Regions from separate parts of the Massilia sp. TWR1-2-2 genome, predicted to be linked through region 1. Evidence: predicted binding sites of a transcription regulator. Region 1 holds the regulator's gene; the other holds the start of a gene.

The links. Region 1 encodes LexA, which represses DNA repair genes until DNA is damaged. Its sites were predicted from a motif close to ACTGTATNNNNATACAGT; they were not measured.
Region 2: a site for LexA is predicted at 1,857-1,874, ahead of imuA (translesion DNA synthesis-associated protein ImuA). Genes of this name have one in related genera too.

The regions. Positions count from the first base shown of each region.
Region 1 is NZ_JAFCWM010000019.1:45,305-51,073, forward strand. Features, by position in the region: gene ACP7DD_RS18080 (replicative DNA helicase) at 1-315, opposite strand, end outside; gene rplI (50S ribosomal protein L9) at 479-931, opposite strand; gene rpsR (30S ribosomal protein S18) at 958-1,248, opposite strand; gene priB (primosomal replication protein N) at 1,281-1,574, opposite strand; gene rpsF (30S ribosomal protein S6) at 1,617-2,021, opposite strand; gene ACP7DD_RS18105 (DUF29 domain-containing protein) at 2,170-2,625, opposite strand; gene lexA (transcriptional repressor LexA) at 2,815-3,450, shown strand; gene ACP7DD_RS18115 (tetratricopeptide repeat protein) at 3,472-4,113, opposite strand; gene ACP7DD_RS18120 (cystathionine gamma-synthase family protein) at 4,222-5,466, opposite strand; gene purF (amidophosphoribosyltransferase) at 5,476-5,769, opposite strand, start outside.
Region 2 is NZ_JAFCWM010000051.1:4,760-10,528, reverse strand. Features, by position in the region: gene ACP7DD_RS25085 (Y-family DNA polymerase) at 1-1,200, opposite strand, end outside; gene imuA (translesion DNA synthesis-associated protein ImuA) at 1,130-1,837, opposite strand; gene ACP7DD_RS25075 (hypothetical protein) at 2,003-2,335, opposite strand; gene ACP7DD_RS25070 (TonB-dependent receptor) at 2,519-4,513, shown strand; gene ACP7DD_RS25065 (RHS repeat-associated core domain-containing protein) at 4,977-5,769, shown strand, end outside.

The DNA.
Region 1 (5,769 bases):
GGCCGCCGACGGCGTGTTCTGCGCCATCGCGTTGAGGTACTGCAGGCCACCGACGTCGTCGGCCTTGCCCATGTTGGTGAGCGCCTCGTAGACTGTGATGACGTCGGCCGGGCGCGCGGCATTGATCAGCTTGACGAGTTGCTCGAAGATGATGCGGTGATCGTAGCGGTAAAAATCGTCGGCGTGCATGAAGTCGGCGATACGGTCCCACGCAGCATTATCGCGCAGCAGGCCGCCGATAACGGACTGCTCTGCTTCGATGGAATGCGGCGGAATGCGGATGGCGTCGACTTGCGGATCGGAAGGGGCGTTCATGGCGCGAATTATACCCGCTCCGGATGGACAGGCCGCAATAATCGGCGAGAAATCGCTTTGGTACGGACGTAAAAAAGCCGGGATGTACCCGGCTTCTTGACCGGATAACCCGGCATTATGGCGTCATCTCGCGGGCCCATGGCCTGCGCGACAAGCGCGATATTTAAGCAGCTTCGCCGACGACAGCGATGGTGATGTCGACGACGACGTCGGTGTGCAGTGCGACTGCAACAGCGTGGTCGCCAGTCGTCTTCAGCGGACCGTTCGGCAGGCGAACTTGTGCTTTCTCGACAGCGAAACCTTGCTTCGTCAGCGCTTCAGCGATGTCGAAGTTGGTCACCGAACCGAACAGACGGCCATCGACGCCCGCTTTTTGCGCAATCGAGATGGTCATGCCGCTCAGCTTCTCGCCTTGGGCTTGCGATGCGGCCAGCTTGGCTGCAGCAGCTTTTTCCAGCTCAGCGCGCTTGACTTCGAACTCGGCGATTGCCGAAGTCGTTGCGCGGCGAGCCATGCGTTGCGGGATCAGGAAGTTACGTGCGTAACCGTCTTTGACTTTGACGACGTCGCCGAGGTTGCCGACGTTGACGACTTTATCTAACAGAATAACTTGCATATTTTTCTCCAGGTTCTCTGCAACGCTTAAGCGTGGTGCAGGTCGGTGTAAGGCAGCAGCGCGAGGTAGCGGGCGCGCTTGATGGCGGTGTCAACCTGGCGCTGGTAGTGCGCCTTGGTACCGGTCAGGCGTGCTGGCATGATCTTGCCGTTTTCCTGGACGAAGTCTTTCAGGGTGTCGACGTCTTTGTAGTCGACCTGCTCGACGTTTGCTGCGGTGAAGCGGCAGAATTTCTTGCGCTTGAACAGTGGGTTCTGTTGTTTGCGTTTTTCTTTGAGCTTGAGCTTGTTCTTGTCGAACTTTTTACCGAATGCCATTTGAGGCTCCTGTATCTAAAAATGTGCTCCGCTTAGGCGGCGGCACTAAAATCAATGATGTGAAACACCAACGCTTTGCTACTGCGACTCTTTTTGGCCAGAAAACCGGTGAACTGGTGTGCTGCGCCTAACTCGGCCCGGGAGAACCTGCCTGAAATCTCGCCCGCGGCGAACGCGGTGATGTCAAACTCGGTCAACCTGCTTACCCCTGCTTCCACCTGCTGCGAACTATGCGTCAGGGTGGCGGACACGATCGGCACGCCGGCCGGGGTATAACGCAAAACGTCGCGCTCCGAAATATGGGCTACAAACTGAAGTTGATTCACTGGTGTGATTCACTTCGCCAGCTGAGGGTCTCTTGCCAAAAATTAGGCAGCTGCTGGGGCTGGTGCTGCTGGAGCGGCTGCAGGAGCTGGCGCTTCCGAGCGGTGGCTCTTGGCTGCGTCTTCACGTTGTACCGACTTCATCATCGGCGACGGCGTGATTTCAGCCTTCTTCATCTTAACGGTGAGGTGACGCAGCACGGCATCATTGAATTTGAACGCGGTTTCGAGTTCCACGAGGGTCTCGTTGTCGCATTCGATGTTGATGCAGATGTAGTGCGCTTTAGGCAGCTTCTGGATCGAGTAAGCCATCTGACGACGGCCCCAGTCTTCGACGCGATGAATGTTACCGCCGCGTGCAGTGACGCTGGCTTTGTAACGTTCGATCATCGCCGGGACTTGCTCGCTTTGGTCCGGGTGGACGATAAAAACGATTTCATAATGACGCATGCATAACTCCTTAGGGACGTTTAAAACAAAAGCCCACCTCGGCGTCAAGACGAGTGTGGGAAGGGAAAGCCGGCAATTATAGCGCGGAATGGGGCGGGCAGGCAAGCATCACCGCCGCCCGCGGAGGCGGAACGTGGCTTTCCGATCTTCAGGGGACGAAGTCGAAGTCGAACAACTGATTCTGCGAATACGGATTGACCGTGGGGAAAGCTGATACGGACAACCCTGTTTCGTGCGCCGCCCGACGAACCGCGACCGGAAAAGCCTCTGCCACATCCTGCATCACGGAGGGACGCAGGCTCGGGCTATCCTTGAGCAGCGCCTCGATTGCATCGCGCTGCTCAGTTAAAGTTGCCAACCAGCTTCCACCAATCCGATGGTGCTGGAACTGACACTTCAACAGGTGCATGAGCAAGACTTTGAGGCGACTCGCTAACTCCCTGCGTTCCTTGCTCATGGCCGCTCGCAGTTCCTCGATCAGATTTTCGACGTCGAGCAAGTGTAAATGCCCTTTCCGCAACAGCTCAATCTGGCGCCCATACCAGAGCACAAGATCCTGATCATATTCCGCGCACGCCTTCTTCTTCGACTCGAGTTCCAACATGGCTGCCTCCTTCCAATTCCACATTAGCACCCAAAGAAACCGCAGTCCAGCGTCACGCAGCCGCCTTTTGATGCGTGAAATCGACCAAAAACCGGGTCTGACCCCGTTTTTGTGAACTTTCACTTGCATTGAGCGAAATACTGTACAAAAATACAGTCTGTTTATATAACCAGCCCTCGGGCAACGCCAATGATCAAGCTCACCGCACGGCAAGAAGAGATCCTGAACCTGATCCGGGAAGCAATCGAAAACACCGGCTTTCCGCCGACGCGCGCCGAAATCGCCGCCGAACTGGGTTTCAAGTCGGCCAACGCCGCCGAGGAGCATTTGCAGGCACTGGCGCGCAAGGGCGCCATCGAGATTTCACCCGGCACGTCGCGCGGCATCCGCCTGATCGGTCCGGCCGTCGAGGCGAGCCCGATGCCGCCGCCGACCTTGATGATGGCGCTGCCGCTGGTTGGACGCGTCGCCGCCGGTTCGCCGATCCTGGCGCTGGAACATGTCGAGGCGACCTACAGCGTCGACCCTGCCATGTTCGCGTCGAAGCCGGATTACCTGCTGAAGGTGCGCGGCCTGTCGATGCGCGACGCCGGCATCATGGATGGCGACCTGCTGGCTGTGAAAAAAGTCGACACCGCCAAGAATGGGCAGATCGTGGTCGCGCGGATTGGCGACGACGTCACCGTCAAGCGCTACAAGAAAACCGGATCGCTGATCGAGCTGTTCCCGGAAAATCCGGACTTCAAGGTCATCAAGGTCGATCCGGCGGTGGACGATTTCACGCTTGAAGGCCTCGCCGTCGGGCTGATGCGCTCCTGGCACTGAGCCGGGTTAACTAGCCAGCGCCTAGTTGTCGTACTTGCGCTTGGGTGTGACAGCGGGCATGCTCTTGACCAGTTCGTTGTGCTCTTTGACAAACTTATCGGTGGCGGCGCGCCAGGCGTCATAATCGGCCAGCACCAGCTTGGCGCTGATGCTGGCATCGGCGCCCATGCGCGTATGGACTTCGCCGAGGTAGGCCGTGGCGGCCTCGAGTTCCTGCTTGTTGAGCAGCTTTGAAATATCTTCCGGAATGCGCGTCGTCAGCGGCGCGCTGGCATTCAGGTTTGCCACAAAGCCATTGTTGCAATCCTGCCAGGTGGTCATCGCCGCCGCAACGCTGTTGATCTCGTCGTTCGCCTTCGATATTGCCGGTATGCGCGGCGCGGGGCACCGGAACTTGCCCGCCTTGAGGTCGGCGCCATCGTACTTCGACACCCAGTAATCAATATCTGCGCGGCGCAGTTCGCGCTTCTTCATCACTTCCAGCGAGGCTGCGGCAGTCTTGTTGCCCTTCGCCGACGACTTCTTGAACCACGCATCGGCCTTCACCAGGTCGATCGCTCCGGCTTCGCCGTACCAGTACATTTCGCCGAGATGCAATTGCGCCTCGGCGTTGCCGGCGTTGGCCAGCTTGGTGTAAAGCTGCAATGCTTGTGGGAATGCCATCTTCTCGAACAAGGCGTTGGCATCGGCCAGTTCATCGGCATGGGCAACAGTGAAGAAAGCAAGAGCGAGCCAGAAGACGATTTTTTTTCATTTTTATCGCAGCAAGAATTAAACAGGCTCCAGCGCACCCTGGAAGTCGGCCAGCAGGTCGGCCGTGTCCTCGATGCCGACCGACACGCGGATCAGCGACTCGGCGATGCCCATGCTGGCGCGGCGCTCGGCGCCCATTTCGTAAAAGATCGTGTGGGCCACCGGAATGACCAGGGTGCGCGTGTCACCCAGGTTGCTCGCGGGGATCCCGATCCGCAGGCGGTTCAGGTAGTCGAAGCAGTCGATGCCATCGTTCAGCTCGAAGCTGAACAGCGAGCCGGCAGAGCGGAACAGTTCGCTCGTAATCGCATGCTGGGGATGCGACGCCAGCCCCGGATAATGCACGGCCGCCACGCGCGGATCAGCCTCGAGCATGCGTGCCAGCGCCAGCGCATTGGCGCAGCTGCGTTCCATGCGCAGCGCCAGCGTTTCGGCGCCCACCGCGATGTGGTGCGCCGCTTCCGGTCCGAGCGATGCGCCGAAGTCGCGCAAGCCCTTGGCGCGAAGTTGCGCCATGCCCCACTGCGCCGGCGGATTGCGCTTGTAGTTGGCGGCGATGTGCGGATAGTTTGTCCAGTCGTAAGCGCCAGTGTCGGTCAGGCTGCCGCCGAGCGCAATGCCGTGGCCGCCGATCGACTTGGTCAGCGCGTTGACGACCAGGCCGGCGCCGACCGACTTCGGCCGGAACAGGTAAGGCGTCGTCATCGTGTTGTCGACAACGAACAGGATGCCGCGCTCGCGGCACAGCTGGCCAATGCGCACCAGGTCGGCGACCTGGGTGCGCGGATTGGCGATCGTTTCGACGAACACAATGCGCGTTGCCGGCGTCAACGCCGCGGCAACATTGGCAACATCGGTGGCGTCGACAAACGCGACGTCGACGCCCTGCCCGGCAACCGTCTGCCACAGGCTGTTGGTGTTACCGAACAAGAAGGCGGACGAAACCACATGGTCGCCGGCGCGCAGCAGACCCTGGAACACCGCGCCGATCGCGCCCATGCCGGTGGCAAAGCACAAGGTCGCCACGCCGTCTTCCATGCGGGTAAGCTTGTCTTCCAGCGCCGCGACCGTCGGGTTGCCCTGGCGGCCGTAGCGGAAACCCGGCTCCTTGCCCTGGAACACAGACGCCAGCTGGCGCGCATCGGTGTAGCCGAACGCGACCGAGGTATGCACCGGCTTGTGCAGCGAACCATGCTCGATCGGCTTTTGCCGGTCGTTGTGCAAGATGGTGGTGGTGAAGCCGAACTGTTTCTTGTCGCTCACGATGCCGCCCTATTCCGCCGTTGCCAAGGTCAGGTTGAGCTGCGTGCGGGCGGCGTCCTCGGCCGGCTCCTTCTTCGGATTGTGGCGCGCGAACTCGAGGCGATCGAGGTAGTCCTGGGTAACGTCGCCGGTGACGTAGATGCCGTCGAAACAGGAGGCCTCGAAGTTCTGCAGCGCCGGGTTGACGTCGCAGATCGAGCGCTTGAGCGCGTCGACGTCCTGGTACACCAGCTTGTCGGCGGTGATCTCGCGGCAGATTTCTTCGTTGCTGCGCCCGTAAGCGATCAGCTCGCCGCGAGTCGG
Region 2 (5,769 bases), on a different contig from region 1:
CGCATCGCGCACCGCCGCGCGGATCTTTTGTTGCACCGGCACCCAGACGTTGGCCAGCTCGGGCCGGTAATCGGCCTGCGGCGCGGCCTGCAGCACGTTTTCCGGCCCCAGCCGCGCCACCAGCAGCTCGAGCATGCGCAGCTGGTCCTGCTCGCTGCCGCCCGGCTCGGGAAACAGCGAGTCGCTCGGCGGCGCCATCGGCTGCACCTGCAGCGCCTCGAGGCACAGGCCGATGACGGGCGCCGCGAGCACCTGCTTGCCGAGCCGCTCCTTGAGCAGGCGCACCAGGTGCTCGTCGCGCCAGGTGGGCTCGGCGAGCACGATTTCGATCAGGGTCGGCGCGCGCGCCACCCGGCCGCGCTCGTGTTCGAGCTGCAAGGTGATGCGTTCGACCGCCAGCTGGCGCGCGCACAGCCAGCCGGTCAGTTGCAGCAGCAGCCGGTGGGCGCCGAACAGCAGCGCCTCGGCGTTTTCGACGCGGTCGAACAGTTCGAGCTTGGCGCTGAAGGTGGTGGGCGCCTCGATCCAGTCGAACAGCTCCGGCGTCATGCCATAGGCGGCGTCGAGGATGTCAAGCAGCGGCCGGCCGCAGCGCCGCTGCAGCCCTGGCCGCGGCAGGCGCCGCATGTCACCCAGGCTGAAGCAGCCGATGCCTTCGAACCAGGCGGCGAACGGGCGCGCCGGCGGCGGCAAGGCACTCGGCAGCCGGTCGAGCCGGTGCACCAGCGACGCCATCTTGATGGTGCGCGCGCCGCCATGGCGCGCCAGCATCCAGGCGCCGCGCGCGGTAGGCGCGCAGCTGAGCTGCGCGGTAAAGCCGAGCGCGCGCAGGTTGGCGCGGATGCGCCGGCACAGCGCGCGAATGCCGCCGAACAGGCGCAAGCTGGCGCCGATGTCGATCAGCAAGGTCGATTCCTCGGCCTGCGCCACCAGCGGCGTGTACTGCAGCAGCGCCATCGCTACCGCATGCAGCGCCTCGGCCTCGCGCTCGACGGTGCGCTCGTACAATTTGGCCTCGGGCATGAGCATGAGCACGCCGCCGCGCCGCATGCCGGCCTGCACGCCGGCAGCCTGCGCGGCGGGCGACACGGCCAGCACCCGTTCCTGTTCGAGCACGACGCTGGCACTGTCACTGGACCAGTTCGGGCAAAATACTTCGAGCGGTAACTGGGGCAGGTAGAGCCCGATCCAAAGACGCATGGCGCTGCAGTAAAGAAGGAGTCAGGGGCAGGAACAGCGGCGCATCGCGCTGCGGTCCCCGGCGTTTTACGAATTCGATGTTGAGGCCGCCGGCGGCCGGCCGCAGCGACAGCCGCAGCGGCGCCGGCGAACTGTCTTGCGCGGCCGCCAGCGGGCGCAGCATGAAAAACAGCGTTTCGCCGCTTTGCGCGGCCAGGTGCAGCCTGCGCAAGGTTTCGCCGCGGGCGTGGTTTTGCCAGAACAGCACGGCGCCGCAACTGCCGCTGCGCAGCACCTGCTCGGCCGCCCACAGCGCGTCGCTACTGCGGCTGGCGCGGACCCAGACCAGCTGCGACGGCGCCAGCCCGAGCGCGGCCAACGCCAGCGCCTGCGGTGGATGGGGCGGCTGCAGCAGCACGATGCGGCGCCGCGCCGCGGTTACCAGGGCCGGACGCAGCAGCCGCAGTTCGCCGATGCCGGGCTGCTGCAGCATCAGGTCAATGAGGGTGCCGGTCGGCCAGCCGCCGCCAGGCAGCTGCGCCGACAGCGCCGGATGGCCAGTATCGACGCAGCGCGCGGTGGAATGGGCCAGTTGGGAGGCCAGCCAGAGCGACGGGTGCAAGGCCTCGGGCGAGGCAATAGATTGATGAAGTGTCATGGTGGATCCGTCTAAAACTACTGTATGAATACACAGTACTATTCGGATCCAGGTTTGGCAAGGCCTATCTTTTATTGTGCGCGGCAGCTTGACTTGGGCTTATTCATCTGGCAAATGCACAGGCCCAGCCGGTCATGCCTGGGTCGATAAAAAAGGCAAATTTCATCAGTTCGGCTCTTCAACGTCTGCCCTCGACGCCGCGGCGCCCAGCGCGTGCGACGCAATCGGAACCGTCGCGGCGAGCAGCGCCACCGCGCACCGATCCTGGCGGCCCGCGACAGTTCCATCGATGCGTCCCTTCCCACGCTGGGCCGGCGATGCGCCAGGCCCGATGGCGCGTCGCCGGGCGACGCAAGCACGTCGCCCGGCGCTGCCGTCGATACCTGGCGCTTTCCCGACAATTATTGGAGCCTTCGATTCGGGACGGCGCCTGATGACATCGGACATGGCGCTGGCGCTGTCGGCATGCGCGGACGGCGGCGCCGCGGGTGCAAACATGGCGCATCCCACTTGCAAGTAAACATGATTTGCAATATTATTGCGAATTGTTCTCATTCTCATTCTCATTCAAATAAAACCATGACATCGACATTCCCCTTTAGCCGGCCGACACGGCTGGCCCTCGCCGTCGCCAGCGCCTTCGTCACAAGCACCGCCTTTGCGCAGCAAAACACGTCCACCATGCCCGTTGTCACAGTGATCGGCTCTGCCGACAATGGCTATGTTGAGAAAACCTCGGCCACTGTGATGAAGACCGACACGCTGCTGCGCGATACGCCGCAGTCGGTTACCGTGATCACGCGCCAACTGATGAACGACCAGGCCATGCAAAGCATCGCCGACGCCATCCTGTATGTGCCGGGCATCGTTGCAGCCCAAGGGGAAGGCAATCGCGATGCCGCGGTGTTCCGCGGCAACAGTTCGACCAGCGATTTCTATGTCGACGGCGTGCGCGACGACGTGCAGTACTATCGCGACTTCTACAATATCGACAGCGTCGAGGCCATCAAAGGCGCCAGTGCGATGATCTTTGGCCGTGGCGGCTCGGGCGGCGTGATCAACCGGGTCAGCAAGGAGGCTGGCTGGGCACCAATACGCAGGGCAACGGCCAGCGTGGGCAGCTACGGCCACCGGCGTGCCGCAGTCGATGTCGGCGGCGCCATCAGCGACGACGTGGCGGTGCGCGTAAATGCCATGGCCGAGCAATCAGAGAGCTACCGCGAAGGCGTCGAACTCGAGCGCAAGGGCATCAATCCAACGATGACGCTGCGCGCCGGCAAGAACACCACCATCAACCTCGCTTACGAGCACTTCCGTGACGACCGCATCGCCGACCGCGGCGTGCCCTCGCTGAGCGGGCGTCCCTACGATACCGATCCATCGGCCTTCTTTGGCAGCGCCGAGCTGAGTCCGACCGGCGTGCGCGTGAACGCTTTCTCGGCCTACCTCAAGCATGACTTCGGCAACAACGTGGTGCTGCGCAACCGCACCCGGATTGCCAACTACGACAAGTTCTACCAGAACATCTACGCCAACAGCGCCGTCAGCCCGAGCACCGGCCGGCTGGCCCTGGGCGCCTATTACGACGCCACCGAGCGCAGCAACAGCTTCAACCAGACCGACCTGACCTTCTCGATCGCGACCGGCAGCGTGACCCACAAGGTCGCCGCCGGGGTTGAGCTTGGCCGCCAGGAAACCGATAACTTGCGTCGCACCGGCGTGTTTGCGGGCAACTCGAGCGTGCCAGCGACCAATCCGCAGTACACCGGCGCCATCAGCTTTCCCACCGTAATCACCAGCAACGACAGTGTCGCCAATGTCGCCTCCGTGTATGTGCAGGATCAGATCGTGTTCTCGCCACAGTGGCAGGCAGTGGCAGGCTTGCGCTACGACCGCTTCAGCGTCGACTTCAACAACCGCCTGGCCACCAGCAACGGGGCGTTTGACGTGATCGACACGCCCGTATCGCCACGCGCCGGCCTGATCTACAAGCCGATGGAAGCGATGTCGCTGTACGCCAGCTACAGCCGCGCCTATGTGCCACGCGCCGGCGATCAGCTCACCTCGCTGACCGCCAGCAACCGCGCTTTCGATCCTGAAAAATTTGACAACGTCGAAGTCGGTATGAAGTGGGACGTGACGCCGGCACTGTCGGCCACGGCCGCGATCTACCAGCTCGACCGCACCAATGTCGTCGTGCCCGGTGCGGTCGCCGGCAGCAGCGTGCTGGTCGACGGCCAGACCACCAAGGGCGTCGAGTTGGCATTGTCGGGCCAGGTGACGCAGGCCTGGAGCGTAATGGGCGGCTACGCCTACCAGGACGCCAAGTTGACGGCCGACCAGTCCGCCACGGTGCGTTCCGGCAACAGGCTGGGGATGGTGCCGAAGCACGCCTTCTCTCTGTGGAACCGCTACGACATCAACGATCAGCTCGGCGTGGCCTTGGGCGTGGTGTATCGGGACAGCTTGGCCACCTCGACCTCCAACACGGTGACGCTGCCGTCGTTCACCCGCGTCGACGGCGCCCTCTATTATCGTCTCAGCAAACAGTATCGCCTGCAACTGAACGTGGAAAACGTGCTGGACAAAAAGTACTGGGCATCTGCCCACAACGACAACAACATCACGCCGGGCGCCCCGCGCAGCGCGAAACTGTCGCTGTTCGCCAGTTTCTGAGCGCTGGCATGATCGTCAACGGCGCCCCCCCGGGGCGCCGTTTGTCATTACACGCACGCGACGTCCCGCAAAGCCGGTCGCACCGGGCCCCGGTCTGGCCAACCGACGGCCTTGCTGTGCTCGAGCGAAATCTAAGCAATGTACAAAGGTTCACCGCGCGATGCGGCATAACAGGTGTCCGCATTGTTAAGGTTTTAGAATGAAACCGCGCCGGCGCCGGAAATCGCCTTCGCGGACACCATGCAAGTAGTTGGGGCGATCGTGTTCGCCCGCGCCCTCATCCACACTTGCCCGCGCCGTTGCGACGAACGCAAGTACATCGATCGTTGAATATAACGTGCGCAGGAATCAACAAGGTCGAGAGTTGTAAATATTCATTGTATGAACGCAAAGTTATAAAACTTGCCACAAAGTAGACTTGATCCGGTTCGCGCATCGCGCCTTTCCCCTACCGGAGCAGACCATGACAAGTCGCCGTATCGTTGCGTTTCGATTGCCTATCTTCCTGTTGGCTAGTTCGATTGTCGTCGCGACGCAAGACGTTTCTGCGGCACAGCCTATGCCTGAAGGCATGGTCGGCTGGTGGTATTACACAGGGGTGAACACCCCCGATCAATTCGCCGCGGACCCCATTACTGCGTGCAGGCTTTCAGCCCAGAACCACTTCAGGGCACCTTTGCTTGAGATGCGCGCCATGCCAGAGGCCAGCGCGCCCATCATGGAGTGCAAATACAGCAGCGGTTCCTTTACAGGTGTCCAGTGGTATGCTCCGGCGTCGTTATTTTGCAAGCCAGGATATTCGCCGCGCTGGCCGGGGATGTGCGTCAAGAGTAGAGAAGCGCCAGCGCCGGCCAGCTGTTCGAAAGCATCTCCCGGCTCCGTCGAGGCAAACCCCGTGCAACTGGCAAGCGGATCCAAGGTGCAGACCGAAACCGATCTGGTCGCCGGCCGCTCAAGATTTTTACGCATCGAACGGACATACCGCAGCTTGCGCAGCAGCGGAGGCGGGCAATCGGTCGGGTTCGGCTGGTCGTTCTCGTTCGATCGGGATTTCAATGTCAATCGAGGTCTCTTCAACAGCGACCTGCCGCGCGTTTCGGGCAGTTTCGGCGACGGCAGTGCGTTCGGATTTACTCCGCGCCTCGCCGGCGGGTACGGATCTCGCTTTGACAAACTGTCGACCATAAAGCCACTCAGCGCAGCATATGATGACTGGTTGCTGACCAATGTCGACGGACAGGTCGAGCGCTACAAGA